One region of the Candidatus Rhodoblastus alkanivorans genome, then DNA from elsewhere that is predicted to be linked to it. Evidence: predicted binding sites of a transcription regulator. Region 1 holds the regulator's gene; the other holds the start of a gene.
What was found. The regulator PhoB, encoded in region 1, activates phosphate uptake and scavenging genes when phosphate is short. The targets are predictions, from matches to a motif close to TGTCATNNANCTGTCAT.
Positions count from the first base shown of each region.

Region 1 (15,065 bases):
CAGACGATCGACAATTGCGCCTGGGCGATCCAGCCGATGAAGACCAAAGTGAAGGCGAGAAAGGCGAGACGGAAGATTTTGAAATTGCGCGGCGACCGCACCAAAAAGTGCTGCCGCGCCAAGGCGACGGCGAGCACGATCAATGCGGCGCCGAGGATCGCAATGTCGCGGATCCGGCTCTCCCAGATCGAATCTATGCCGAGGCCGGAATCCTCCGGCGGCAGGATGAACAGATTTTTCCGCAGGCTATAGGCGAGCTTGAAATCGCGCGTCACATGCTCTGGAAAAATCTGGCCTTTTTCACGCAGCACGCGGATCGAGAAGGTGGAAGGCGAGGCCGGGTCGAACGCCGCCTGCGGCGCGATGCGCATGATCGCCTGATCGCTTTTGTCGAGTTCGAGGCCTTTGGGAACCGGCAGGTCGATCGTGTCGCGCCAGACGAAATCACGCCAGGCGACCGGGGCGTTCGCCTGGCTCAAGGCGATGAAATCGGGCGTCGAGCCGGGAATGAAGGAATCGGGCATGAAGGTCCAGCGCCCGCTGGACATGATGAACATGGCCGGGGCGCCGTCGAGCTGGTCCATCAGCTTGCGCCATTTCTTTTCGCCGAGCAGGTTGCGCCCGACGACGGGTACGTCGACCTCGGCGATATAGACGTCCGCGAAGGTTCCCGTGGGATCGGCGAGACCCTCTTCGTCGAGGCCTTCGGCGTCGCTGCCCTTGAACGCCTTTTCCACTGCCGCATTGGTCAGATGCAGATGGCGGATATAGCCGCGGTCGAGCATCTGCTGGAAGGTCAGCGGCTCGAACACATCGGGTTTGGGACGGGCGACGCGATTGGGGTCGCGCCCCTTGGAAAAGCCGAGCCGCGCGCGCGCGACCTGCAGCGCGGATTCGATGATCGTCTCATTGATGATGCGCACAGAGGCGGTGGCCTTGGCGACGCCGTCGATCTCGGCGGCGACGCTGTCGGCGCGCGGATTGCGCGTGCCCGGCGCCACGATCTTGATCGATTGCTTGATCGACTTGCCGGCATATTGTTTCACGAAATCCATCAGGGGCTCGGGGCCGAGCCCATCGACGAAGACCGGCTCGTGCTGGCTCAGCACCCGCACGTCGAGCAATTCGCCCGAGGGTTTGACCGCAACGAGAAGATCGATCGGCGTGCCGGAAAAGCCGGGGATCGGCTCGAAATCGATCGATTCGAAGGCGTAAGCCGCGAGAACGTCGCCATTGTAGCTCTGTCTGAAGATGGGCCAGATCGGCAGGGTCGCGTCGCGCTCGCCGACGATGAAGGGCTTTGGAAACAATTTCTCCATCGCCGCGCGGTCGAGCGTCGAGGCGCCCGCGCCCGCCGTCGCCGCGCAAATGCAAAACGCCGCCGCCAGCAGCGCGACAAAGCGCGCGACCGCGGCCGCAAGCCTCGGAAGCCCCGTCTTTTTTTCTGGCATTTCCGTCTCCCGCAACAAGGTTGTTTTACGCGGGAAACATCGCCTATAGTACTTTCTCCCTATTGCGCAGGCGTAAGATGGCCGCGCGCGTCGGGGATCTTCATCCCGTCACGCCACGCCGGGATCGGAAACGGCGCGCTGAACGGAACGCGCCAGAAAAAAATCCGGGGGATTCAGCCTTTGCGAACAAGCGAAATGCGGGCCGACCGTCTGGGGGGCGTCGTCGTCGCGTCCACAAGCGCCGATAACGCCGAGCAGGCCGCGCGCGACGTCGCGGCGGCAATATGCGCGCAACTGGCGGCTTCGGACGACAGGCCGGAAGAAGCGCTCGTCGGTGTGGTCTGTTTTGTTTGCGCCAGCTACGACACCGCTGTTTTTGCCGCCGAAATCCGCGAGCGCCTCCCCGACACCCCGATCTACGGCTGCACCACGGCGGGCGAATTGACGCTTTCCGGCTGGGCGTCCCATTCCGTGCTGGCGCTCGGCTTCCTGCGCAGCAATTTCACCCTCACCGCCCATATGCTCGAGAACCTCTCCCATTTCGGGGTCGAGGAGGGCCGCGCCGCGACCGTCGAGGCCCGCGCCGCGCTGATTGCGAAAATTCCCGAAGGCGAAATCGACCGCTGCTTCGGCCTGCTGCTGATCGACGGCATGTGCCGGCGCGAGGAAGCCGTGATTTCGGCGCTCTATTCGGCGCTCGACGACATTCCGGTGGTCGGCGGCTCGGCCGGCGACAGCATGTCCTTCGAGAAGACCTGGATGATCCGCGACGGCGCCATCTACCGCGACGCCGCGCTTCTCCTGCTGTTCCACACCGACATCCCCTTCGCCACCTTCAAATGCGATTATTTCGAGCCGACCGCGCTCAAAATGGTGGTCACCGAGGCCGACACCGAATCGCGCGTCGTGCGCGAACTCAACGCCGAGCCGGCGGCGCAGGAATATGCCCATCAGGTCGGATTGATCGAAAGCTCACTCGACGCCGCCTCTTTTGCATCGCATCCTGTGCTGGTCGGCGTCGGCGGGCAATATTACGCCCGCTCCATCCAGAAGGTGAACGCCGACGGCTCGCTGAGTTTTTTCTGCGCGATCGACGAGGGCCTGGTGCTGACGGTGGCCAAATCTCTTGATCCTTACGAAAGCACCCTCGCCACTTTCGAGCGGATGGAGGGCGAGCTTGGCGCGGTCTCGCTTTATATCGGCTTCGATTGCGTGCTGCGGCGGCTCGGCGCCGAGCGCAACCAGATCGCCCATCGCCTTTCGGAGCTTTATCGCGCGCACCGCGTCGTGGGTTTCAACACCTATGGCGAGCAATATCGCTCGATGCACGTCAACCAGACGTTCACCGGCATAGCCTTCGGCCACCGTCCCCGCGATGAAGAACGGCTGTCATGACCTTGCAGGCGGGTGAAAACAGCGACGACCTCCAGCGCCGGATCCTGAAGCTGGAGAAGATCAACCGCGCCCTGATGTCGCGCGTCGAGCGCTCGGTGGACAGCCAGTTCAACGCCTTTTCCCTGTTCGAGACCGCGATCGCGCTCGATCATCAGGTGCGCCGCCGCACCCAGGAACTGCAGCAGGCGATGCGCTCGATCGAGAAGGCGAAATGGCAGGCCGAGGCGGCAAGTTCGCTCAAGACCACTTTCGTCACCTCGGTCGGCCACGACCTGCTCCAGCCGCTCAACGCCGCGCGGCTGGCGCTTTCCGCGCTCGGCGAAATGCAGAACGGGCCCGAAGGGGGCGCGCTGATCGAGCAGGTCGATCGCTGCCTTGTCACGCTCGAAGACCTCATCCGCACCCTGCTCGACCTCTCCAAGCTCGACGCCGGGGTGATGCGGCCGGAAATCCGCAGTTTCGAGCTCAATGACGTGATGGAGCCGCTCGCCCGCGAATTCGCGCATTTCGCCCAGAAGCGCGGGCTGAAGCTCAAAATCTTCGCGACGCGCACCACGGTGCGCTCGGACCCTTCGATGCTGCGCCGCATCCTGCAGAACCTGCTCGCCAACGCCCTGCGCTACACTTCGCGCGGCGGTGTGCTGGTCGGCGTCAGGCGGCGCGGCGAAAACATTCTGGTGCAGGTCTGCGACACCGGGCCGGGAATCCCCGAAGATCGGCGCGAGGCGATCTTCCAGGAGTTCCAGCGCGCCCATGACGACATTCCCGGCGAGACCGGCTTCGGCCTCGGCCTCGCCATCGTGCGGCGCTTCGCCCAGGTGCTCGGCCATCCCGTCTCTCTCGCCTCGCAAATCAGGCGCGGCTCGACCTTTTCCGTCGTGATCCCTTTGAGCGCGGAGGCGCCGCCGCCGCCCCCGGCCGTCGCGCAATTGCGCAATTACCCGAACCGCATCGCCGGCGCGAAAATCCTGGTGATCGAAAACGAGCCGGAGGTCAGCGAGGCCATGCTGCTGCTTCTGGAACGCTGGGGCTGCGACGTCGCGGTGGCGACCTCGGGCGCCGAGGCGGTCGAGAAGCTGAGCGTCCTCGCCCATCCGCCGCAAATCATCATCGCCGACCTTCATCTCAACCATGGCGAACTGGGGCCGGAGGCGATTCAGGCGGTGCGGCGCGCCTGCGGCAGGGAGGCGCCGGCGCTGCTGGTGACCGCCGACCATTCGCAGCGCGCCGAGGACGTCGCCCGGCGCAACCGGCTCGAAATGCTGCACAAGCCGGTGCGGCCGGCGGAGCTGCGCTCGCTGCTCGCTTTTCTGCTGACGTGACGCTTCGACTTTTTGAATAGGACTTTATGACGGGAGAATCGCGGGCGATCCGGTGCTTTAATTGCTTCGCATCATGTCGAAACGCCTGTGATTCACCATAAGGTTCGGGAAGCGCGACGTTCGTCGCCATCCCGGCGCGGCGAACGCGCCACACGGCAAGCGGAGCAAAAATTATGCGAGGCAAGATTCTGGTTCTTTCCGGCGCGCTGTTCGCCGCTCTGGCGTTTGGCGCGCAAGCCGCACAGCTCAAGGGCGACCCCAAGGCGGGTGAGATCGTGTTCAACCAATGTCGGCAATGCCATCACATCGGCAAGGGCGCGACCAATTTCTACGGTCCGGTGCTGAACGGCATCATCGACCGTCCGGCCGGCACTGTTCCCGGCTATAATTATTCCGAGGCCAACAAGCATTCGGGCAAGGTCTGGAACGTCGCCACCCTCACCTCCTATCTCAAGCAGCCGCAGCATGACGTGCCGAAAACCTATATGACCTTCAAGGGCCTCAAGGGCGACCAGGACATCGCCAACGTCATCGCCTATATGTCGCAGTTCGACCGCAGCGGCGCGATGCACGCCCCGACCGAATAGGCCGCGCGTCAGCCGTTCTCCACCATGCGAAGCCGCCGGTCCCGCCGGCGGCTTTTTCGTGGTCGGGCGAAGCACCGCGCCGCCGGAGTCGATGCGCCCGTCGAAGCATGATCTTTTCCGAAAACCGGATTCCACTTTTCCCCGATCATGTTCTATGAAGCGCCACGAATGCGAACAAGGCGGAAAGAATGAACGACCTGTTTTACGGCGAAGACCATATCGTCGTGCGCCTCGACGAGGTTTGCGTCAATGTCTCCTGCGGACTGCATCCCTGGGAGCGCCACCCCGAGCGTCCAACCCGCCTGATGATCTCCGTCCGCCTTTACGCGCCGCTGACCGCCCGCTGCGCCGCCGACCAGCCGATCATCGATTACGACTTGGTGCGCGACCGCATCCGCGCCCTGGAGAACGAAGGCCATATCGACCTCGTCGAATCCGTCGCCGACCGGATCGTCGATTCCTGTTTCCATGACGAGCGCGTCGTCGCCTGCAGGCTGTCGATCCGCAAGCCCGACATCTACAACGAGACGCGCGGCGCCGGCATCGACCTGTTCCGCACCCGAGCGCGATGGAGCGCCGCGGAATGAAGACGGCTCTGGTGACCGGCGCGGCCAGCCGCCTCGGCGCGCCGCTCGCCCGCTATCTCGCCAGCCGGAACTTCCGCATCCTCCTGCACGCCAACAGATCGATGGACAAGGCGCGCCTGCTTGCGCACAGCCTCGCGGAACAAGGCGCGGAAACCCATGTGGTCGCCGCCGATTTCGCCGACCAGACGTCGATCGCGCGATTTTGCGGGGAACTGACCGCACGCTTCGGCGCGCCCGACGTCATCGTCAACAACGCCTCGACGTTCGAACATGATTACCCCGGCGAGGCGGACCCGGAAAAGCTGGCGACAAGCCTGTCGGTCCATGTGCTGGCGCCCTTTTCGATCATCGAGGCGGCGGCCAAAGCCAAGAAACCAGGCGCCGTGGTGAGCGTCTTCAACATTCTCGACCACAAGCTTCTCAACCTGAACCCGGATTATTACTCCTACACTCTGGGCAAGAGCGCGCTGATGGCGCTGACGGCGATGTGGCGGCAGGCGGAGCGGCGCGACATCCGCGTGTTCGGCCTGCTGCCCGGCCTGATGTTCCCGTCGGGGCCGCAGACCGAGGAGCGCTTCGCGACGGACGCCAGGAAAATTCCGACCGGCCGCGCCACGCCCGCCGACCAGATTTGCGCGGCGATCGGCTTCTTCCTCGACCATCCCGACATGCCGGGGCAGATGCTGCCGATCGACGGCGGCGAGCATCTCGTCCCCCGCAGCCGCGATGTCGCTTTCGAGTGATTTTCGCTTTTTTTGCGTCGCGAAGGACGCTAATACCGGTTCTCAATTGTGAGAACCGGTTGGGAGCAAACGCCATAGGCCGTCGAAAGACGCCCGTCTGACGGCGGGCTTATCGGCCGAGCTGATGCGAGAGATCCGTTGAGCGCGCCTGCCGCGATCAAGAAAACCAAAAAGCCCCGCCATGCCCGTAACCATCACCCAGGCCTTCACCTTCGAGGCCGCACACCATCTGCCCCATGTGCCCGAAACCCACAGGTGCCGGCGCCTGCATGGCCATTCCTATCGCGTCGAACTGCGGCTCGGCGGCGAAGTGGACGCCCATACCGGCTTCATCGTGGATTTCTTCGAGGTCGAAAAGGCCTTCCAGCCGCTGCTCGCGCGCCTCGACCACCATCTGCTCAACGACATCGAGGGGTTGGAAAACCCGACCGCCGAGAATATCGCGGTCTGGATTTACCAGCGCGTCAAGCCCGAACTGTCGCAGCTCGAATCGGTGAAGATCTTCGAGACGCCAATGTGCTGGGCGGAATATTGCGGTTGAAGCCGGGAAGGACGGCGGGGGGGCGCCCCGCCATCCTTAAGCCGTCGGTTAATAGCAGACCCAGATGAAATTGCCGAAGAACGGGTTGTATCGCCAGCACGGGCCAATGCCATAGGCGCCTGCCGCGACGACGGAGTTTCAGTCTTCCCGGAAATCGTCGGGGTTGTAGCGGCGCAGCGTCGAGCAGAATTCGCAGGTCACGCCGATCATCCCATCGTCCCCGATCATGTCGTCGCGCTCGGCCTGCGAGAAGCTGCGTAGCATGGATTCGACCCGCTCGCTCGAACAGCGGCAGGCGTCGCGCAAGGGATGGGGCGGAAAGACGTGGACGCCGCGCTCATGGAACAGGCGATAGGCCAGAGACTCGCTCGACAGGTCGGGGTCGAGCAATTCGTGATCCTCGACGGTGGAGGCGAACGCCTGGGCCTCGGTCCAGGCTTCGTCCTCCGTCCATTCATGCGCCTGAAAACCCTCCGGCGTGTCGCCGGGCGGCAAATCGGCCTGACGGCGGCGCTCCTCGGAATGGGGCAGGAATTGCGCCAGCAGCCCGCCCGCGCGCCAACTCGTCCCGGCCGGGGTCACGACCTGACCCGCCGCCAGCCGGATGAAGGTGGGAATCTGCTCCGACTGCTGGAAATAGAGCCTGGCCGCCGCCTCCAGGGAGCCGCCGTCGATCGGCGCGACGCCCTGATAGCGCGTGAGCTCGCCGCCCTGCTCGATGGTCAAGGCAAGATGGCCCCGCCCGAGCAGCGCGTCGGCGGCGACACCGCCCCGCGGCGGCAAACGCGCGGCGTCGAAACGGGCAAAGGCGCGCAGCCGGTCCGGCGCGTCGAAATCGACCACGATCATGTCGACCAGCCCGTCGGTGCGGGTCTGCAACTGAAATCTTCCGCCCGATTTCAGCACCGAGCCGAGCAGCACGGTCAGCGCCGCCGCCTCGCCCAGGAGGCGAGCCACCGGATCGGGATAGGCATGGCGGGATAAAATGGCGTCGATCGCCGGGCCGAGCCGCGCCAGACGGCCGCGCAGATCGAGCGGCGCGACCGCGAAAGGCAGGACGCTGTCGTCCGCTCCGGTCACGCATCGCCCTCCATGCACCAGGCGAGAACGCCTTTCTGGGCGTGCAGGCGGTTCTCTGCCTCGTCAAAGACGAGGGACTGCGCGCCGTCGATGACCTCGTCGGTGACTTCCTCGCCGCGATGCGCCGGCAGGCAATGCATGAACACAGCGTCCTTGTCGGCGTGGCGCATCAGCTTGGAATTGACCTGATAGGGCGCGAGCAGCATGTGGCGCAGCTTTTCGTCCTTGTCGCCCATCGAGACCCAGCAGTCCGTCAGCACGCAATTCGCGTCCTGAACCGCCTCATAGGGGTCGCGCATGACATTGACCACCCCGCCCTGGGACCGCGCCCAGGCGATGAGTTCGGGACGCGGCGCCAATTCCTCCGGCGAGGCGATGTCCAGAGTGAAGCCGAACCGGGCCGCGGCATGGACCCAGCTCGTCAGGACGTTGCAGGCGTCGCCGATCCACGCGACCCGCGCCCCGGCGATGTCGCCGCGATGCTCCTCATAGGTCATGATGTCGGCCATGACCTGGCAGGGATGGGTCTTCTTGGTCAGGCCGTTGATCACCGGCACGGTCGCATAGGCCGCCATTTCCATCAGATGCTCATGGGCGAGGATGCGGATCATGATGGCGTCCACGAAGCGCGACAGGACCCGCGCGGTGTCGGCGATGGTTTCGCCGCGCCCGAGCTGCATTTCGGCGCCTGTGAGCATCAACGTTTCGCCGCCCAGCTCCCGCATGCCGACGTCAAAAGAGACGCGCGTGCGGGTGGACGGCTTGTCGAAGATCATCGCGAGCATGCGGCCCTCCAGCGGCTTGTCCGGCGACGGACGCCCCTTGCGGCGGCGGCGCTTGATGTCGACGGCGCGGTCGAGAACGCCGCGCAGCTGATCGAGCGAGAATTCCGAAATGTCGAGAAAACAACGGCGCGCCGGATCGATCGGCGGCAGATTCATGTATTGGCTCCCTGTTTGTCCCCGTGCGCCGGCGGAATTTCGAAATGGCGGCACGCCGCGCCGAGGCGGCGCACGCCCTCGCGGATCTCGTCGTCGGAGACGATCAGCGGCGGCAGGATGCGCACGACATTTTCCGCCGCCGGAATGACGATGAGTTTTTCCGCCCGCGCGGCCGCCGCGAAATCGGCGTTGGGCACGCGCAGGCGCAGGCCCTGGATCAGGCCTTCGCCGCGAATTTCCGCGATGACGTCGGGATGCTCGCCGACGAGCCCCGCAAGCGCCTGGCGCAGCAGCAGACCTTTTCGCGCGACATCGTCCAGAAAGCCCGGCGCGAGCACCACATCGAGCACGGCGGCGCCGCAAGCCATGGCGAGCGGATTGCCGCCATAGGTCGTGCCGTGGGTACCCAGGCCCATGCCCTTGGCGGCCTCGGCGGTCGCCAGCACCGCGCCGAGCGGGAAGCCGCCGCCGATGCCCTTGGCCGAGGCCAGAATATCCGGCGCGACGCCATAGAGCTCATAAGCGAAGAATTTGCCGGTGCGGCCGATGCCGGATTGCACCTCGTCGAAGCACAACAGCAATTTGTGCTCGTCGCATAAGGCGCGCAAGCCGCGGATGAATTCCGGCGCGCCGACGCGGACGCCGCCCTCGCCCTGGATCGGCTCGACCAGAATGGCGCCGGTCTGCGGTCCGATCGCCGCCTTGACCGCGTCGAGATCGCCGAAGGGCACCGTATCGAATCCGGGCATTCTCGGCCCGAAGCCGTCGAGATATTTCGGATTGCCGCCGGCCGCGAGCGTCGCGAGCGTCCTACCGTGGAAGGCGCCCTCGAAGGTGATCATGTGGAAGCGATCCTGCGCGCCATTGGCTGTATTCCATTTGCGGGCCATCTTGATGGTCAGCTCGACAGCCTCGGCGCCGGAATTCTGGAAGAACACGAGGTCGGCGAAAGTCGCCTCGGTCAGACGCTTCGCGAAGGCTTCCGCCTCGGGAATCTCGAACAGGTTGGACGTGATCCAGAGCTTTTGCGCCTGCTCGATCAACGCCCGGTTCAAATGCGGATGGGCGTGGCCGAGACTTGTCACCGCGATGCTGGAGCCGAAATCCAGATATTTTTCGCCGTCGGTCGAAGTCAGCCAGACGCCCTCGCCGCGTTCGAAGGCCAAATGGCACCGCGCATAGGTCGGAAGAAGAGCAGAAGTCACGTCCGTACTCCCAACGGCAATCTGGCCGGCCGCCCGGCCGAAGGCGGATCCGACAAGGCGTCCGGGGGCCAATTGAAAATGAAAGCGCCGTCCCGCGGGGACGGCGTCGGCAGGCCAACAATTTAGAAAATCCAAGGCGCAAGGTCAAATCGCCTCGCCATTCGAATTTGGACTTCGCGGCGGCCCGATCGCAAACGCCTGGGGAAAACCTTTCACGTTTCTTTACGACTCTTGCGCCCGATTCAACGACTAGTGTAACCTTACCTCAGTCGGCTACGACATCTCGTGCGGCGCGCGTTTGAAATGCGCCTGCCTGGTTAAGTCCTCGTCAGGTCGGAACCTTCCGCCGTCTGCGTTCGCGCAGACGACAGGATTGGGATTCGTCTCATGATGGCGCACGCGAGAGATCGGAGCCGAATGGATACGACGCCCAGCGCCGTTCCGTACAAGGACAAGAAACAAACAAGGTTTTGGAGGCCACGCGATGTCCTGGACCGATGAACGCGTCGAGCAATTGAAGAAAATGTGGCTTGACGGTTTGAGCGCCAGCCAGATCGCCAACGAACTGGCTCACGGCATCACCCGCAATGCGGTCATCGGCAAGGTGCATCGCCTCGGACTTTCCGGCCGGGTCAAATCCCCCGCGCCCGCCCCCGCCCGAACCCGCGGCAAGAGCCGGCCGGAAGAGGAAAATTGCGCGCCGGCGGCCCCAATCTCCCACGGCAATCTGGCCGTCGCCACCGAGGCGCGGCCGCTGCCCGCGCCGGCGCCGCGCCCCGCCGCGCAAGAAGTCGTGATTCCGATGTCGGAGCGCGTGAGCATCATGGACCTGCGCGAGTCCATGTGCCGCTGGCCGCTGGGCGATCCCGCCAGCCCGGATTTCCGCTATTGCGGCGCCCGCATGCAGATCGGCCTTGGTCCCTATTGCGCCCATCACGCCCGCATCGCCTATCAACCGGCGCAGGATCGCCGCCGCGACCGCGACAGGCGCGCCGCCCGGGGCTGAGCGCGATCAAATCGCGTTTCGACCGGATCGAAATTCAACTTTTCGGAGTGGCTTCGGAGATATGCTGACGCCCTGCCCGTGTCGTTGCAAGCCCAGCGAGGCAGTCAACTCCTTCCAGCTCCTGAAAGATGGCGCGGATTGCTTCGCCGCCATGGCTCGACGCCTGGCGTCGAGCGTCTCATTCGGATGGGGCGCCTCCGCGCCCATGCTCCTCGCAATGACGACGCTCGCCATGCAAACTATTGAACGTTCTTGACAACTCGCCTGAAAGACGGTCAGCCCCGCCCGAAAGTCTCGTCGAAGGAATAGCCCGAACCGCGCACCGTGCGGATCGGATCGACCTCGTCGCCCTTGGCCAGCGCTTTCCGCAGTCGGCCGATATGGACGTCCACCGTGCGCTCGTCGATCTCGGCGGAAAGCCCCCAGACGCTGTCGAGCAATTGGGAACGCGCGAACACCCGGCCCGGCTTCTCCATCAGATATTCGAGCAGGCGGAATTCGGTTGGGCCGAGATGGACCTCCCGCGCGCCCCGGCGGACGCGGCGCGTCTCGCGGTCAAGCTCCAGCTCGCCGGCCGTCAGCTTCACCGCGACGCGCTCCGGGCGCGCCCGGCGCAGCAGCGCGCGCACGCGGGCCATCAATTCCGGCACGGAAAAAGGCTTGACCACATAATCGTCGGCGCCGACGGAAAGGCCGCGCACCCGTTCGCCCTCTTCGCCGCGCGCCGTCAGCATGATGACGGGAAGGGTTCGCGTCGTCTCCCGCGCCCGCAGACGGCGGCAGATTTCGAGGCCGGAGACGCCGGGCAGCATCCAGTCGAGAATGACGAGATCAGGGGCCGATTCCTCCAGCCGCAATTCCGCTTCGTCGCCGCGCTCGACGCGATCGACGACATAGCCTTCCGATTCGAGATTATAGCTCAACATCAGGCCGAGGGCGGATTCGTCTTCGACCACAAGAATGCGCGGAGCCCCACCGGGGGATGCGGCTCCGATGACAGAAGCGCGCGGTTCGTTCATGAAAGCTGATGGCTCCTAATGTTTCACGGCAACATCGCCGCCGCTTCCGCGCCGCGCGGCCGGTCCTCGCTCGCCAGAGTCTCGCCGGTCGCGATATAGACGACCGTCTCGGCGATATTGGTCGCGTGATCGCCGACCCGCTCGAGGTTTTTCGAGCAGAACAGCAGATGGGTGCAGAAGGTGATGTTGCGCGGATCTTCCATCATGAAGGTGAGCAGGTCGCGAAACACAGAATCTTCGAGCGCGTCGAGTTCGGCGTCGCGTTCCCACACCAACTTGGCGCGGTCGGCGTCGCGCTGGGCATAGGCGTCGAGCACGTCCTTGAGCTGGTTGGCGGCCAGTTCATGCATCGACTTGAGCCCGATTACCGCGCGCGGCAGCCGCGCCTCGCCCGCGATCTTGGCCGCGCGCTTGGCGATGTTCTTGGCCTGGTCGCCGATGCGCTCGAGGTCGGCGGAAATGCGGATCACGCCGACGACGTCGCGCAGATCGATCGCCACCGGCTGGCGGCGGGCAAGCGTGCGCACGGCGAGGTCCTCGATCATCCTCTGGAGATTGTCGAGACGCATATCCGTCTCGACGACCCTTTTCGCGAGATCGACATTCATGGTCGCCAGCGCGTCCATCGCGTCGGAGAGCATTTTTTCGGCTATGCCGCCCATTTCGGAAATGTGGCGGTCGAGCGTTTCGAGATCGGTATCGAAAGAGCGGACGGTATGATCGACCATGTTCTGATTCCTGTCTGGCCAGAGCTTGAAATCAGCCGAACCGGCCGGTGATGTAATCCTGGGTGCGGCGCTCTTTCGGCGTCGTGAAGATATTGTCGGTGTGGTCGAATTCGACCATTTCGCCGAGATACATGAAGGCCGTGTACTGCGACACGCGCACTGCCTGCTGCATATTGTGGGTGACGATGGCGATGGTGTAGTCGCGGCGCAACTCGTCGATCAGTTCCTCGACCTTGGCGGTCGAGATCGGATCGAGCGCCGAAGCCGGCTCGTCGAACAAAATGACTTCCGGCTGGATCGCGACGGTGCGGGCGATGCACAGGCGCTGCTGCTGGCCGCCGGACAGGCTGAGGCCGCTGGCGTTGAGCTGGTCCTTGACCTCGTCCCAAATCGCCGCGCCGCGCAGGGCCTTCTCGACCCGCTCGTCCATGTCGGCCTTGCCCATCTTCTCGTAGAGCCGGATGCCGAAAGCGATGTTGTCATAGATCGACATCGGGAAGGGGGTGGGCTTCTGGAACACCATGCCGACCCGGGCGCGCAGGGCGTTGACGTCGAGCTTGGGGTCGAGAATGTTCTCACCGTCGAGCAGAACCTCGCCCTCCGCGCGCTGGCGCGGATAGAGGTCGTACATGCGGTTGAGCACGCGCAGCAGGGTGGACTTGCCGCAGCCCGACGGTCCAATCAGGGCCGTCACCTGGTTGGTGTAGAACCTGAGGTTCACCGACTTCAGCGCCTTCTGATCACCGTAATAGAAGTCGAGATTCCTGACCACCATCTTTTCCGCGAGATTCTCACGCGGAGCGGGAGCTTCCTGGGCGACAACTTCGGTCATGAGCTGGTCCTTTGTGCGCCGAGAACGCGAGCGGTAATCGAAAGCGCCAGAACGGCGACGGTGATGGTGAGCGCGCCGACCCAGGCCAAAGCCTGCCATTCCTTGTAGGGCGAGAGAGCGAACTGGAAGATCACGACCGGCAGGCTGGCCATGGGCGCGTTGAGATTGGTGCTCCAGAACTGGTTGTTCAGCGAGGTGAACAGAAGCGGCGCCGTCTCGCCCGAGATGCGGGCGATCGCCAGCAGCAAGCCAGTGATGAGGCCGGCGCGCGCCGCCTTATAGGCGACGTGACGGATGACCAGCGAGCGCGGCAGGCCGAGCGCCGACGCCGCCTCGCGCAGGGTTCCAGGAACCAGGTTGAGCATGTCCTCGGTGGTGCGCACCACGACGGGAACCACCAGCAGAGCGAGGGAGATCGCGCCGGCCAGCGCCGAGAAATGGCCCAAAGGCACCACGGCGATTTCATAGACGAACAGGCCGATGACGATCGACGGCGCTGAGAGCAGAACGTCGTTGATGAAGCGCACCACCATCGCCAGCTTCGAGTTCCGGCCATATTCCGCCATATAGGTGCCGGCGAACAGGCCGAGCGGCGCTCCAATCATGACGCCAAGGAAGGTCATGATCAGCGAACCCATGATGGGGTTGAGGAGGCCGCCGCCGGACGTGCCGGGCGGCGGGGTCATCTTGGTGAAGACATCCGGGGAAAGGCCGGAGAAGCCGTTCCACAACAGAGCGCCGAGGATCAGGGCCAAGGCGAGGAGGCCGACGCCCGTCGAAGCATAGCACAGCCCCATGGCGATGGCGCTGCGCGTCTTGCGCACGGCTTGCAAGGAGGACATTTCAGCGCGCTCCCTTTCCTTCGATGCGCATCAGCAACAGGCGCGATATGGCGAGAACGACGAAGGTGATGACGAACAGCAGCAGGCCGAGGGCGATCAACGAGGAGGTGTAAATGTCGCCGGTCGCTTCGGTGAATTCGTTGGCGATGGTCGCCGAAATCGTCGTGCCGGGGCCGAGGATCGACGCATGGATCTTATGGGCGTTGCCGATGACGAAGGTGACCGCCATGGTTTCGCCGAGGGCGCGCCCCAAGGCCAGCATCACGCCGCCGACGAGACCGATGCCGGTGTAAGGCGCGACGATGCTGCGCATCACTTCCCAGCGCGTGCAGCCGACGCCATAGGCCGCCTCCTTGAGCACCGGGGGCACCGTGTCGAACACGTCGCGGGAGATCGAGGAGATCAGCGGCAGGATCATGATGGCGAGAATGATGCTCGCGGTCAAAATGCCGATGCCATAGGGCGGCCCCGCGAACAGTTGGTTCAGCAGGGGAACATCGGCGAAAGCGCCGATCAGCGCTGGCTGGACGGTCGCCTGCAGGAAGGGCGCGAAAATGAACATGCCCCAGATGCCGTAAATGATCGACGGAATGCCGGCGAGCAGTTCGACGGCGATGCCGATCGGGCGGCGCAGCTTGTAAGGGCAGAGTTCGGTGAGGAAAATGGCGATGCCGAAGCCGATCGGCACGGCGATGGCCAAAGCGATGATCGAGGTGACGAGCGTGCCGTAAACGGCCGGCGCCGCGCCGAAATTCTCCGTGACCGGATTCCAGGCGTCGGAGGTCA
Region 1 covers NZ_JAIVFP010000001.1:1,678,233-1,693,297, reverse strand. Annotated here, with positions in the region: gene K2U94_RS07830 (4Fe-4S binding protein) at 1-1,451, opposite strand, end outside; gene K2U94_RS07825 (FIST N-terminal domain-containing protein) at 1,647-2,846, shown strand; gene K2U94_RS07820 (ATP-binding response regulator) at 2,843-4,168, shown strand; gene K2U94_RS07815 (c-type cytochrome) at 4,342-4,755, shown strand; gene K2U94_RS07810 (dihydroneopterin aldolase) at 4,944-5,342, shown strand; gene K2U94_RS07805 (SDR family NAD(P)-dependent oxidoreductase) at 5,339-6,085, shown strand; gene queD (6-carboxytetrahydropterin synthase QueD) at 6,267-6,626, shown strand; gene K2U94_RS07795 (Hsp33 family molecular chaperone) at 6,765-7,706, opposite strand; gene argF (ornithine carbamoyltransferase) at 7,703-8,647, opposite strand; gene K2U94_RS07785 (aspartate aminotransferase family protein) at 8,644-9,852, opposite strand; gene K2U94_RS07780 (GcrA family cell cycle regulator) at 10,337-10,858, shown strand; gene phoB (phosphate regulon transcriptional regulator PhoB) at 11,134-11,877, opposite strand; gene phoU (phosphate signaling complex protein PhoU) at 11,901-12,605, opposite strand; gene pstB (phosphate ABC transporter ATP-binding protein PstB) at 12,637-13,437, opposite strand; gene pstA (phosphate ABC transporter permease PstA) at 13,434-14,279, opposite strand; gene pstC (phosphate ABC transporter permease subunit PstC) at 14,281-15,065, opposite strand, start outside.

Region 2 (15,065 bases), 1.2 Mb from region 1:
GCGCGCGCCTTTTGTCCTTTACGGCCAGGATTTCCTGTGCCGCGCCGAGCGCGGGCGTCTCGTCTATGAAGACGCGCTGGGCCTGCTCGATCTGCCCCTGCCGCGTCTGCCCGGCCGCCATCAGGTCGTCAATGCGGGTACGGCGATCGCCGCCTTGCGCCAATGCTGGCCGAACCTTTCCTTCGCTTCCTTCGAACGCGGCGTGGTCACGGCGCACTGGCCGGGACGGCTGCAGAATATCGGCCGGGGCCAACTGGCGGCTTTGGCGCCGGAAGGGGCCGAACTTTGGCTCGACGGCGGCCATAACCAAGCGGGGGGACGCGCGCTCGCCGAGGCCATGGCCGATTTCGAGGAAAAGTCGCCGCGCCCGCTGATCCTGCTCTATGGCGGTCTTCGCAGCAAGGACGCCGGAGCCTTCCTGCGGCATTTCGTCGGTCTCGCGGCGGAGGTCCACGCTTTGCCGGTGCGCGGCGACCAGGTCGGACGGGCGCCCGAGGAGGTTGCGGCGACCGCCGAAGGGCTCGGGCTCAAGGCTCAGGCCTGGCCGGCTGTCGAGGAGGCGTTGCGCGCATTGGCGGGGCGCGCATGGCCGTCGCCGCCGCGCATCCTCATCGCGGGATCGCTCTATCTGGTCGGCGAGGTCCTGGCGATCAATGGAACGCCGCCTGAATAGTTCTCCCGGCCGTCCCGGAATTCGGCTAAGGGGAGAGAACCAAGCTAGGAGCGCGCCCGCCCATGGAAGCAAAAGCGCCGGACCAGCAGATTGACAGCCCCAAGACGTCGGAGTTCGGCGAGATCGTCGTGCGGCCTTCCTCCGAGGCCGACGCCGCGGCCATGCTCGCGATCTACACCCGTTATGTGACGCATGGGCTTGCCGGCGGCGCGGAATTCGAGCCCTTGCAGGCCGACGACATCAAGCGCCGGCGCAAGAACATGCAGAAGCACCGCCTGCCTCATCTGGTCGCGGAGCTGAATGGCCAGGTGATCGGCTACGCCTATGCCGTTCCCTTCCGCAAGCGCCCCGCCTATCGCTATTGCGTGAAACATTCGATCTATGTCCACGAAAGCCATCTTCGCGCCGGCGCCGGACGAAGATTGCTTCCGGCCCTGATCGAGGCCTGCGCCAATGCCGGCTATCGGCAGATGATCGCCTATGTCGATTCCGAGAATAAGGCTTCGCTGAAATTGCACGAAGCCTGCGGTTTCCGCAGGGTCGCCTATTTGGAGGGGATCGGTTTCCGTTTCGGCCGCTGGACCGACAGCGTCATGCTGCAACGCGCGCTGGGGCCGGGCAGCGGCGCGCCGCCGCCCGGTCATGTCCCGGCCTTACCCGTTGACGTCGGCGACGTAGGTATGGAATCGGATTGAGCCGTCCGCCGCGACCTCGCGATAGACGCCCTGAATTTCCGCCTCGAAGCCTGGGAAGAGATTGGCGCCGCGCTCGAAAGTCTTGAGATAGGCGAGCATCGGTTTGGCGCGATCGTCGAGGATTTCGCCCGGCGCGATGGTCGCGATGCCCGGCGGATAAACCACCCAGAGAGTCGTCGCCATCTTGCCCTGGACCTGGTCGATGGGTAGGTACTGGACCTCATTGCGGGTGAGTCTCTGCACCGCTTCCTGCGGACGCATGGCCGGGCGGGGCAGATGTTCGGGGCGGAACTGCCGGCGCTGGAGGTCGCTGGTGCCGGCGTCGCGGTAGAAGGCATGCATTTCCTGACAGAGGTCGCGCAGGCGCATCCCGGCATAGCGCTGGCGGCGTCGCGCCACGAATTCGGGAATAACCTCCTCCAGCGGCGCGTTCTGGTCGTGATAGGTCTTGAAGGCGACGAGCGCCGAGATCAGCGAGCCGGCCTTGCTCGACTCGACGCCGGGCGTCAGCAGGAAGAGCAGGGAGTTCAGGTCGTTCTTTTCCGCCACGATCCGGTTTTCGCGTAAATATTGAGCAACGACCGGCGCCGGCACGCCGCGCTCGGCATAGGCGCCGGTGGCGCGATCGAAGCCCGGGGTGATCAAGGTCAGCTTGCAGGGGTCTGTCAGGGCATAATCAGCGGCGACATGGCGGAAGCCATGCCAGGTCGCCTTGGGCTCGAACGTCCAAAAAGCCGGATCGCTGACTATATCGTCGGTTGCCGCGTCCTCCCAGGCGATGCGCCCCTCGGGCGTCTCGACCTCGTCGGCGACAAAGGGATCGAAGAACCAGCCTTGAGCCTTGTTCTTGGCCTTTTCCTTGAATTCCTTTCCGAGCGCCCGGATTTTCTTGCGGATTTCGACGCCGAGACGGATGGTGTCGTCCCACAAAACCTCGCCCGACTTGCCCTTCATCATCTGCGCGCCGACGTCGAGCGAGGCGAACAGGGGATAGAAGGGCGAAGTCGAGGCGTGCACCAGAAAGGTCTCGTTGAAGCGGCGATGCTCGATCCGGCGCGGCTGTCCCTTGATATGGCTGTCCTTGACGTGAATTTGCGAGGCCTGCGAAAAGCTCGCCAGCTGCTTGTGCGTCGATTGGGTGGCGATGATCCCGGGCGCGTCCGCGCCAAGATCCTTCAGGCCCATCGCGAAATGGCGCGCGAACAGCGGATGGAATTTCATGAAGCCGGCCCAGGCCTCGTCGAACAGGATGTAATCGCAAAGCGGGCCGATCTTGGCGAGAATCGTCTCGGCGTTGTAGATCGTGCCGTCGTAAGAACATTGTTCGACGACCGCGACGCGGAAGGGCCGCTCCTTTTTCCAGGCTTCCTTATCGACGACGAGGGGGCTGTTTCGGATCTTTTCGCGGATTTTCTTTTCGTCCAGCGCCTCATAGTCGATCGGGCCGATCAGACCGAAGGCGTTGCGGTCGGTTTCGAGATAGATCGGCGCGCCGCCCGCGAGCATGAGGGCGCCGTGATGGGCGGCCTTGTGGTTGTTGCGGTCGAACAGCACCAGATCGCCCGGCGCGATGAGGGCCGAAAGGACGATCTTGTTGGAGGCGGAAGTGCCGTTGAGGACGAAATAGGTTCGCTCGGCCCCGAAAATCTTGGCCGCCTCCTTTTGCGCGCGCAAGGCGGGGCCTTCGTGGACCAGGAGATCGCCCAGTTCGAGCACGGAATTGTCGAGGTCGTCGCGGAAAATGGCTTCGCCGAGATGTTCGACGAAAATCCGCCCGATCGGGCTGCGGGAATAAAACATGCCGCCATTATGGCCGGGGCAGGTCCAGAGCTGGTTGCCTTCCTCGGCATAATCGACCAGTTCGCCGAAAAACGGCGTCTTCATGGTCTCGGCATATTGCTTCAGCCGGCTGACGAGATTCTTGGCGATGAATTCTGGCGTTTCCTCGGCAAGGAAGACATAGCCGTCGACATTGTCGAGCACGTCGATCGGCAGATCCTCGAAACGCTTGCGGCGCACCAGCAGGATGATCGGCATTTCCAGGCCGCGGCGGCGGACATAGGAGATCAGGCTCGCCGTCTTGCTGGTCATCCCCTTCTTGCCCCAATCGACGATCATGCAGCCGATGGCGGCGTCGGTCTTGATCGCGAGTTCCGCATCCTCGACGCGGCGGGCGCGGACCACCTCGAAACCGGATTTTTCCACCGCGTCGACGATCTGCCTGAGGCGTTCGCCCTCAAGTTCATCGGCGTCGAAGGCCGGAGCGCAGAGCAGGAAGGTGAAGCGGCGGAAATAATCCATGGCGGCCCCGGAATGGCTTCGATTCAAGCGTCGCTTTGACGCGAGGCCGTGACTCTTTGATGAAATTCCGCGTTTTGCCAAGCCCGCGCGCGGGCGGAACCGAAATTAAAGGGCGGCGACGCCGATCTCTCCGGCGATCATTGCGTCTTTCTGGCTCACAGGCCTTGCGCTTGCGCGACGCGGCGTTGGCGTCGCCGCGCCAGCGCTTTCGCCGCCGCGCCACGGACCACGCCGCCGAGGTCGAGGAGATAAATCACGCCGCCGAAGACCGAGGCGCCGGCGAAAGCGACAAGGACGAGAGCGACGAGCGGCGGATTGATATGCCGCAGCGGCCACATGACGGCGAGCGCCGCCGCGCCGGCGAGCGCAATGACGCCGACGTCGCTGGCGCGAGGCCAATAGGCGCGCCAGGGAAAGGTGAGCGCGATCATCAGGACGAATCCGGCTGCGAGGCTCGCCGCATGGATGGCCGCAAGGCTGATGATGCTCACCTGGAAGGGGCCGAACCAGATCACACCGAGATCGAGCGCCGCCGTCGCCGCAGCCGCGATCAGCGTCAGGCCGGTGCGGTTTTCGAGTTGCACGATGGGGTTGAGGCAGAACTGGCCGATGCAGAACAGGGCCACGCCGGGCGCAAGAATAAGGCTCAGCGGCTCGAATGTGTCACGGAATTTTTTCGGCGCGACCAGAGCGGTAAAGGCGGGCAGGCCCGCGATATAGCCAAGGCAGAGCAGGGTCAGCGCGGCGAGGATGAGGGCGCTGTTGCGCGAAACCTGGGCCGCGCCGGCTTCGGCCCCGGCGGTCGCCCGGCGATGCACCGCGATCTGGAACAGCAGGATGTCGAGGGCCGCGCCGGCGACCAGCATCAGCCTCATGGTCATGTCGGTGGCGAGCGACAATTTGCCGGCGGCGGCGAAATCGAGATGGGCGGCGGCAAAGCCGCGATTGGCGAGGACGACCGTCTGATAGAAGAAATTGCCGATGACGATCGGCGCGCCATAGCGCAGATAGACCGCGATCTGCCCGCGACTCGCCTGGGGCAGGCGGCTGTGCGGATCGGCGGTCTGCCGCCACAGGGCGAGCGTGGCGATCACCGCGCTCGCGGCGGCCATGGCCATGACCAGCGCCGGATCGTGGAAGAAATAGGCCGCGCCGACCATCGCCGCGAAGGCCAGCACATTCTTGAGGATGACCAGGCTGCTGTAACCAAGATTGTGGAAGCGGGCGCGCAACAGGGCGGCGAAAAATTCAAAGAACCCATTGGCGATGGCGACCACGACGGTCGCGATCACCATTTCCCGGCCCATGCCGAAGTCCCGGCCGAGCAACAGGGCCGTGGCGGCCAGGGTCGCGAGAATCAGCGCGCCGGAAACATAGCCGGCGTCGAGGGCGGCCCGCAGGTCGGGCGCGGCCGCCCGGGTCTGTTCGTTGTAATAGCGCGTCGCCGAAAGACGCAGCCAGTCGAAGACCAGGGTCGTGGTCAGGGTCGCGGTCATCAGGGCGATCGAGAACCGCCCATAGGCTTCGGGGCCCAGCACGGCCGCGACGCAGAGGCCAAGCAGGAAATTGAGGCCGGCGTTGAGGATGAAGGTCAGGATGATCAGCATGGCGCGGCCGCTCCCCGCTTGCCGGCGCGCCGGGGCGCGCGCCGGCAAGCCGTCATGCGCGTCGTTTCCGCTTTCTCCATCTTCATGGCGGCAAGGTAGGCGCGAGCCGTCAGGAAAGGATTAAGCGCTGCGAAGCGCGGAGAATGGGGAGGGCGAGCTTTTGGCCATGCTTTACATTCCGCAAACGCGGCGGAGGCTGATCGCCAGCGCCGCGCGCGCCGCGGCTTTGGTCCCGTTTTATCGAAGCCTCGCCCGCGCCAATGGCGATGCGATCGGCGCCGCCACCGCCAACCTGCTCTCGTCCTTGAGCGAGGCGGCCCTGGCGCGCCGGCCTTTCGTCCTGCCTGCGGGCGTGACCACGATCTATCAACTCTTCCTGCCCGACGGGACGCATCTCGTCGGGCGCGGAGCGGGCTCTACCCTGCGGCTCGGCTATGCCGGGCCGATGATCTCCAACCATGGCGCGCTGCAATCCCTGAGCTTCGAGAACGTGACCTTCGACGGCGCTGATCTGCCGATCAACAGCGCCTTTGGGCTGCTCACCTTCAGCGATGTGGCGCGAATGGAAATGGAGAATTGCGTCATACAGCATAGCACGATCGGCCTGATGCAGAAGCGTTGCGGCGGCCGCATCCGGCTTTCGACCTTCCGCGACCTGACCTGCACGGCGATTCTCGATGAAAATTGCGCCGGGGTGACGATCGACGCCAACAGGATCGAGCGCTGCGGCGATAATGGCGTGCATCATTGGAGCGCGCATTCGAAGCGCTATGACGGCTCCCGCATCAGCAACAATACGATCGCCGACATTAGCAACCGCTCGGGCGGCGAAGGCCTTTACGGCAATGGCGTGCGGGTCGCCGAATGCGGACCGGTAACGATCGAAAACAATCATATCGAACGCTGCGCCTATACCGCCGTGCGCAACACCGGCGGCTGGGACGTCGTCATCGCCGACAACCGCTGCAAGAGTTTCAATGAAAAGGCGATGTATGCGGAATTCGGCTTCCGCAATGCGACTTTCCGCAACAATGTGATCGAGGATTGCGGCGCCGGCATTTCCGCCACCAATTATGTCGGGCCGGGAAATGGCGCCGGAGCGCTGATTTCCGGCAATGTCGTTTCGAAAATCCGCCCGTCCCATCCCGATCCCGATTTCGGCCCGCGCATGAACTGGCTCACCGGCGTCGAGGGCGAGGGCGACGTGCGGATGGTCGGCAATATTGTGGTCGGCTCGCCCTGGTTTGGAATCCTTGCCGGATTCTTCGACGCCCGCAACAATGTGGTCGTTGAAGCCAACCGCTTGATTGACAACGAATATGGGATCGGCTTTGCGGCCCAGGGCGATCGGCTCGGCCCTTGCGAGATCGTGGAAAATGACCTCCGCGGGTCGAAAAAGGCGAATATCGTCGCCATGTTCCAAACGCAAGTGATCAGCGGCGACCTCGCTCTGCCCGGCGCTGTGAACACGTTCAAAAATGTTGTCATTCGCGGCAATCGCATCGTTTAGAGCGGCGGCGCGGACGTTTTGTGTTTATTTACGAAATCGCTAACATCGCCCTTCAGCGAATCCGCGTAAAGGGTCAGGGCATCGGTCGCAATGAGCATCGTCATGAAAGTCGCCGTTCAGATGGACCCGATCGAACGGATCAATATCGCCGGCGATTCGACCTTCGCTCTGTTGCTGGAGGCGCAGGAGCGCGGCTTCGAACTCGAATTTTACACCCCAGACCGCCTTTCGTTGCGCGGGAGCGATGTCATCGCCGTGGCGCAGAGCTTGCGCGTGCGCGACGTCAAGGGCGATCATTTTGACCTCGGCGCGCCGCGCGAAATTTTTCTGCGCGACATGAACGTCATCCTGCTGCGTCAGGACCCGCCCTTCGACCTCGCCTATATCACTTCGACCCATCTGCTCGAAAAGATCGGTGGAAGAACTCTGGTGGTCAACGATCCCGTCAGCGTGCGCAACGCGCCCGAAAAGCTGTTCGTCATGGATTTCCCGCAATTGATGCCGCCGACCCTGATCACCCGCGACAAGACCGCAATCGACGCCTTTCGCGCCGAACATGGCGAGGTGGTGATGAAGCCGCTGCACGGCTTCGGCGGCGCGGCCGTCTTCCGGCTGATGAAGCAGGACGCCAATTACGGCTCGCTCTTCGATCTGTTCGCAACGAGCTTCCGCGAGCAATGGGTGGTGCAGAAATACCTGCCCGCGGTCGCCCAAGGCGACAAGCGCATCATTCTGGTCGATGGCGAGCCGGCTGGCGCCGTCAACCGGGTGCCGGCGGAGAATGACATACGCTCGAACATGGTGCGCGGCGGGGCGGCTGAGGCGACCGAGCTTTCGCCGCGCGAGCGGGAAATCTGCGCGACCATCGGCCCGGAACTGAAGAAGCGTGGCCTGGTTTTCGTCGGCATCGACGTCATCGGCGGCTTCCTCACCGAGATCAACGTGACCTCGCCGACCGGAATCCGCGCGATCAAGCGCACCGGCGGGCCGGATGTCGCTGTGGCGATCTGGGACGCGGTCGTCAACAAGGCCGCGGAACTGGAGGCGGTGGGATGAATCTTCAGGGCCAGATCCCCTCCCGTGACCAGCCGGCGCCGAAATGGACCGGCCCGCGCATGGAATTGCCGATGAAGGCGCTGTTCGACCGCGCCGCCCTCGACGCCCGCATTTCCGGGCTCGCCGAACGATTCGGCGGCGCGACGCCGGAATTCCGCAAGGCCGCGGTGGAGGTTCTCGCCGAATGTCTGGCCCACGGCGCCAGGGTTGCGCGCGCGGCTCTGGAAAACAAGGGCTCCGGCCTTGCCTGCGGCGCCCATCTCGCTTTTGTCGAGGATGAAATCATCCGCGCCATCTATTGTTGCGTGGCCAAATATATCCTCCCGACGGCGTCGCCGCCACGCCTTTGCGTCGTCGCGGTCGGCGGCTATGGACGCGGCGCTTTGGCGCCGGGCTCGGACATCGATCTTCTCTTTCTTTTGCCGAGCGGAAACCACGGGGCGGAAGAGGCCGTCGTGGAGTCCATGCTCTATCTGCTTTGGGACCTGAAGCAGAAGGTCGGCCACGCCACCCGCACAGTCGAGGAATCCCTGCGTCAGGCCAAGGCGGACATGACGATCCGCACGACCCTGCTCGAATGCCGGTTCGTGCTCGGCGACCGTGCGCTGCTCGATGAGCTTCTCGAACGGTTCGATCAGGAAATCGTTCGCAACACTGCACCGGAATTCGTCGCCGCCAAGCTCTCGGAGCGCGACGCCCGTATCAGGCGCGCGGGCGCCTCGCGTTATCTGGTCGAGCCCAACGTCAAGGAGGGCAAAGGCGGCCTGCGCGACCTCAACACTCTGTTCTGGATCGCCAAATATGTCTATCGCGTGCAGGACGCCGACGCTTTGGTCGGCGTCGGCCTGTTCACGGAGCAGGAATGGCGCCTGTTCCGCCGCTGCGAGGCCTTTCTGTGGAAGGTCCGTTGCTTCATGCATTTCATGACCGGTCATGCCGAAGAGCGGCTGAGTTTCGAATTGCAGCGCCAGATCGCGGCTCAGCTCGACTATGCGCCGCGCAGCGGCCTGTCGGCGGTCGAGCGCTTCATGAAACATTATTTTACGGTCGCCAAAAGCGTCGGCGATCTGACCAATATCGTCTGCGCCGCGCTCGAGGAGCGTCAGGCCAAGCCCCGGGCGGTGTTCGACCGTTTCGTCAGCAAGCTGCGGCGTCGCTCCAAGCCGCGCGACCTCGGGCCATTCGCGCTCGAGACCGATCGCGTCACGGTTCCTTCCAGCGACGTGTTCGACAAGGATCCGGTCAATCTGATCCGCCTGTTCCAGATCGCGGCGCGCAATGAGCTGCCCATCCATCCCGACGCTTTGCGGCTGGTGACGCAATCCCTGCCGCGCATCGACAACAAATTGCGCGCGGACCCGGAGGCCAACCGGCTGTTCCTCGACATCTTGACCTCGCCGAAATCCTGCGAGCGCGCGCTGCGGCTGATGAACGAGGCCGGGGTGCTCGGCCGCTTCATTCCCGATTTCGGCCGCATCGTCGCGATGATGCAGTTCAACATGTACCATCATTACACGGTGGACGAGCATCTGTTGCGGGCGCTGGGCGAGCTCGCCGCAGTCGATCTCGGCCAGTTGACCGCCGAACTGCCGCTCGCCAGCGCCATCATGCCGACCATCAGCCATCGCCGCGCGCTCTATGTCGCGGTGATGCTGCACGATATCGCCAAGGGCCGGAAGGAGGATCATTCCATCGCCGGCGTGGAAATCGCCCGCAGGCTCGGTCCGCGCCTCGGCCTGACCGACGCCGAAACCGAGGCGGCCGCCTGGCTGGTCGAATATCACCTGACCATGTCCAATATCGCGCAAAGCCGCGACCTCGGCGACAGCCGGACGATCGAAGGCTTCGCCAAGATCGTGCAGACCGTCGAGCGCCTGAAGATGCTGCTGGTCCTCACCGCCTGCGACATCCGCGCGGTCGGCCCGGGGGTCTGGAACGGCTGGAAAGCGGAATTGATGCGCACCCTCTATTGGGAAACCGAACTGGTGCTGGCGGGCGGCCATTCCTCGGTGGACCGCAAACGGCGCGTGCAGAAATCCCAGGCCGAGCTGCGCGAAAAGCTTCCCGGCTGGTCCGATCCCGAATTTGCCGACTATGCCGCGCGGCATTATCCCGCCTATTGGCTCAAGGTCGATCTGCCGCACCGCATCGCCCACGCCCGATTGCTGCACGCCACGGCGGTCGAGATGAATTCGCTGGCGACCGAATTTTCGACCGACGCCTTTCGCGCCGTCACCGAAATCACCGTCGTCGCGCCCGACCATCCGCGCCTGCTGTCGATCATCGCCGGCGCCTGCGCCGCTTCCGGCGCCAATATCGTGGACGCCCAGATCTTCACCACCACCGACGGCCTGGCGCTGGACACGATCTGCGTATCGCGCGCCTTCGACCACGACGAGGACGAATTGCGGCGCGGTCAACGTATCGCGCGCTCGGTCGAACAGGCTTTGCGCGGCGAAATCCGCCTGAGCGATGTGGTGGCGGCGAAGACCGCCAAGGCCTCCTCCCATGGCGAAACCTTCAGCGTGCCGCCCGACGTCATCGTCGACAACAGCCTGTCCCATATGTATAGCGTGGTCGAAGTGTCGGGCCTCGACCGTCCCGGATTGCTCTATGACCTGACTTTCGCCCTGTCCCGGCTCAACCTCAACATCGCCTCGGCCCATATCGTGACCTTCGGCGAAAAGGCGGTGGACACCTTCTATGTGAGCGACATCACAGGCGCCAAAGTGGTCAATCCGGCGCGTCAGGCGGCGCTGCGCCGCAATCTGCTGGATGTGTTCGGCGCCGGACGCAAAGCTTGATTTCTGCTTCGTCTCGCCCGATATGCAGGGCGAACCAAAGTGAAGGTTGACCGATGAACGACGGCAAGAATCCGCAAAACGAAAAGCTTTCGCCAACGGATGAGGCTCCGGCCGCGGAAACGACGCCGGCGCAAGGCGACGCCGAGCGCGATGCGGCTGCGGTCCAGGCCCTGATCGCGGAGAACGCCGGCCTCAAGGACAGGCTGCTGCGCACCCTGGCGGAAATGGAAAACCTGCGCCGCCGCACCGAAAAGGAAGTCGCGGACGCCAAGGCCTATGGCGTGACGACTTTCGCCCGGGACATGCTGACCTTCGCCGACAATCTCCGCCGCGCGCTCGACAATGTGCCCCCCGAAGCCCGCGAAGCCGCCGACAACACGCTCAAGGCCTTTGTCGAGGGAATCGAACTGACCGAACGCGATTTCCTCTCCCGCCTCTCCCGTCACGGGGTGCGCAAGCTCGAACCCAAGGGCCAGAAATTCGACCCGAATTTCCATGAGGCCCTGTTCGAGGCCCATGACGAAAGCGTGCCGCCCGGCACTGTCGCGCATGTCGTCGAGGAAGGCTTCGCCATTGGCGAGCGGGTGCTGCGTCCGGCCAAGGTCGCCGTGGCCAAAGGCGGCGCCAAGACAAATTAGCAAAGCCGAACCGGACGCATGCTGCTCCTCAAGCCCGGCCTGCGCCTTTACAAGGCGGCGCTGGACCGGGCCGGGCAGGAGGACTTGCGGGACGAACTGCGCGTTTTATTGCGCGAGGCGCCTCTGTTCAGGCCCAGGATGCCGCGCTCGGGCAAGGAATTCTCAGTCCGCATGAGCAATTGCGGACCGCTCGGCTGGGTGTCCGATATTTCCGGCTATCGCTATCAGGCCTGCCATCCGGAGACCGGCCGGCCCTGGCCGCCGATGCCGGAAAGCATATTGCGGCTGTGGCGCGCCTATGCCGAATGCGCCCGCGAACCGGACGCCTGCCTCATCAATCATTATGACGAAACGGCGCGGATGGGCCCGCATCAGGACCGCGACGAGGCGGATTTTTCCGCGCCGATCCTTTCCCTTTCGCTAGGCGATTCCTGCCTGTTCCGCTATGGCGGCGAAAGGCGGCGCGACCCGAGCCGGACGATCAGGCTCGATTCTGGCGACATTGTCGTCTTCGGCGGCCCGGCCCGGCTGATGTTCCATGGCGTGGACCGGACGTTGCCCGAAAGCTCGACCTTGCTCGACCCGCCGGGCCGGATTAACCTCACCCTGCGCCGGGCGAAATGAACCGTCCGAATCGCTGCCGACTTTTCCAGTAGTTTTTTTTTGCGAAAAGCTGGCCTCCGCTTGCCGGTGGGCCGAGGCAGCCGACCCGCATTCGCGCCATCGCAAGACTTCGCCGCGCGGCGTGAAGCAAAGGGCGCCCGGCTTGCGGGAACAGGGGGCCGATGGACGAGCCGATAGACATGGTCGAGGAAACGAATCTGCCGGCAGCGCTGAGGCCGCTGCACACTCTGGCTTTGCGCGCGATGGGCCTGATCAACGGCTTCGCCCATCTCATCCTCGGGCTCGCGCTGGCCGCCTCCGTCCTCCTTTTCACCTGGCTCTTCATCGACGATGTCCTGACCGCTCTTCGCCACGACAATCTGGCGCAGGGTTTTCTGCACGGTCTCGGCACGCTGATGCTGCTATGGACCGTGTCGGCGCTGATCACGGCGGAAATCCGCTATATGCGGGGCTATCCGCTGACCGTCGACACTTTCGTCGAGGTCACCATCGTCGTCATCCTGCGCAAGCTCATCACCATGCCGGTGCAATCGACGCTGCCGAGTCCTCAGGAATTTCTTCTGTGGGTAGGATCGGCCGTCTTGCTGGGCGTCATGTATCTGATCGTGCGCTTCGCGCTCACGATCAGGGTTGGAGAGCCGTCAGCTCCCCATGAAACCGGCGCCGATGTTGATCGTCATGGCCAGCACGGCGTTGTTGTAGAAAAAGGAAAGAACGCCATGGAGCGTCGCTAGCCGGCGCACCGGCGCGCTCGTGATATTGACGTCGGCGGTCGCGCAGGCCACCCCGATAACATAAGAGAAATAGAGGAAGTCGGGATAATCGGGCCGCTCCGTCCCAGGAAAGGCGATGCCGCTGCACGATTTTCCTTCCGCGTCCGGCTTCGCGATCCGGAAGAACTCGTGGGCGTAATGGAGCGCAAAGGTCATGTGCAGAAACAGCCACGATCCGATGATGGTGGCGACCGCCAAAGCGATATGGAGCTCCTTGACCGGGTAGGGCGCCTTGTTGGCCGTGGCGAGCTGGGCGACGATGGCGCCGAACGCCGCGATCGCCGACAGCGCGGCCAGGATCAGGATTGTGTGCTGACCTTCGTCCTGAAGCGCCGCCCGGCGATGAATGTCCTGATGTTCGGATCGCGCGATCATTATCCCGACCGCGGCGAGATAGGTCCAGACCGCGGCGTTCCAGCCGACGAGGCCGCGCGTGCCGAGACGCCATTCCTCCGGCAGGCAAAGGCCGACGACCACGCCGAGCGCGGCGCACAGGAACAGGCGCGGCCGCGCCCGGACGATGCGGAGCGGCTTGGGCAGGCGCCGGGCGGGCGCGGGCGTCATGACTTTCGGGCGACCGTGAAACGCGCGGCTTCCGCCAGGATCGCGGCGCTTGCGCCGAAGCCGCCGTCGGCAAGGGCCTGAATCGCTTCCTCGGCAAGGGCGTCGCGCCGCCGGCGCGCCTCCTCCAGGCCGAGCGCGGCAACCAGCGTCGCCTTGTTGCGGTCGGCGTCCTTGCCCGCGCGCTTGCCCAGGGCCTGTTCGTCGCCCTCGGCGTCGAGAACGTCGTCGGCGACCTGGAAAGCCGCGCCGAGGGCCGAGCCATAGCGGCTCAAGGCGGCGGTTTGCTTCGCGTCGGCGCCGCCGATCCGCGCCCCGGCCTCGACCGCGAAAAGCAGCAGCGCGCCGGTCTTCATCGACTGCATCAGGGCGACGAATTCGCGCGTGTGCGGCGCCTTGCTCGCCTCGGCCTCAAGGTCGAGCGCCTGGCCGCCGACCATCCCGCCAAGGCCAGCTGCGCGCGCGAGCATGAGCGTGAGATCGGCGCGCACCCCGGCGTCGGGATGGGTCGGGGCGTCGGCGATGACGTCGAAGGCAAAAGTGAGGAGGCCGTCGCCGGCGAGAATCGCGGTGGCTTCGTCGAAGGCCTTGTGGACGGTGGGACGGCCGCGCCGCAGATCGTCGTCGTCCATGGCCGGGAGGTCGTCATGAATCAGCGAATAGCAATGGACCATCTCCAGCGCGCAGGCGGCGCGGAGCACGCCGTCGCCCTGCGCGCCGAACAGGCCGGCGGTCTCGACCAGAAGGAAGGGGCGCAACCTCTTGCCGCCGCCGAGCGCGCCATAGCGCATGGCCTCCAGCAGGCGTTCCGGACGGGTCCTTTCGCCTTTGAGGCGATGGGGCTGAAGCAAAGCGTCCAGCGTAGACTCGGTCGCCTCGGCGACGGCGACCAGCCGGGCGGCGAAGTCCTGGTTTGCGATCTGAACCGACATGCCGCGATCCCCGATTTACGCAGAAGATTTGGGGATCGCTTGCCCGATGCGCGCAGCCCGGTCAAGGGCATGTATGGCCGACGGCGCTGTCCTATTTGACTTCGATCTCGATTTTCTCGGATTCGAGCGGCGGATCGTGGGGGATGTGAAAAGCGTCGCCCATGATCAACTGCAGGCTGTGCTTGCCGGGCGGCAGGTCGAGCACGGTCTCGGTCTGTCCGCCGCCGAAATGCTTGATATGGGCGTTGCTCGGCAGCGGCTGGTTCAGCGCCGCGCCGGTCGGCGCGCCCATGTCGATGAGCAGATGATGATGGGCGGTATTGGGCTTGTCGACGCCGGCGGGGGCGACGCCCATGCCGGACAGGCCGAATTTCACCGCGACCTTGCCGTTAACGACCGCGCCATTGGCTGGTTCGATGAAATAGACCCGGGCCGACGCTGGCCAATGCGATTCGGCCGAGGCTGCGCCCAAAATACCGGGGGAGAGGCCGAAAAGGGCGGCGGCGAAGACGCTGGCGAGAATTTTTCGCATCGATCTGCTCTCCGGCATGCGGGCGGGGCCTGGAACAGGCGCCGCGCGATCCCGAAGAAACATAATGGGACATTCGGATCAATTCATGACGATCCAGTCGATCATTCTCCAATCGGAACGATTGGCCAAGGGCAAACCAGCGGCGTCGATTCCTGACCCTTCCGCTTCGAATCTGTCCTCCGCCAGGTCGAACGTAGCGAGGGGAGGTCTTGGCGCCGGTCTCCGGCGCCCCGGTCAGCGCCGCTTCGAGATCATTGTCCTGAAGCTGCGCCAGCGCGAAACCGGCCGGAACCACGCCGCCCGCGGGCGCGTCGGGCTTTGTTCGTTTTCGGTCAAGACGGCCCCTGTCCTTTGATCAG
Region 2 covers NZ_JAIVFP010000001.1:487,108-502,172, forward strand. Annotated here, with positions in the region: gene K2U94_RS02250 (bifunctional folylpolyglutamate synthase/dihydrofolate synthase) at 1-673, shown strand, start outside; gene K2U94_RS02255 (GNAT family N-acetyltransferase) at 736-1,368, shown strand; gene K2U94_RS02260 (Orn/Lys/Arg family decarboxylase) at 1,327-3,669, opposite strand; gene K2U94_RS02265 (hypothetical protein) at 3,825-5,276, opposite strand; gene K2U94_RS02270 (TIGR03808 family TAT-translocated repetitive protein) at 5,443-6,786, shown strand; gene gshB (glutathione synthase) at 6,883-7,842, shown strand; gene K2U94_RS02280 ([protein-PII] uridylyltransferase) at 7,839-10,646, shown strand; gene grpE (nucleotide exchange factor GrpE) at 10,700-11,284, shown strand; gene K2U94_RS02290 (alpha-ketoglutarate-dependent dioxygenase AlkB) at 11,303-11,908, shown strand; gene K2U94_RS02295 (phosphate-starvation-inducible PsiE family protein) at 12,070-12,642, shown strand; gene K2U94_RS02300 (DUF1345 domain-containing protein) at 12,550-13,245, opposite strand; gene K2U94_RS02305 (polyprenyl synthetase family protein) at 13,242-14,174, opposite strand; gene K2U94_RS02310 (DUF4399 domain-containing protein) at 14,266-14,706, opposite strand.
Region 2: the regulator PhoB is predicted to act here: its motif matches at 3,718-3,734, upstream of K2U94_RS02260 (Orn/Lys/Arg family decarboxylase).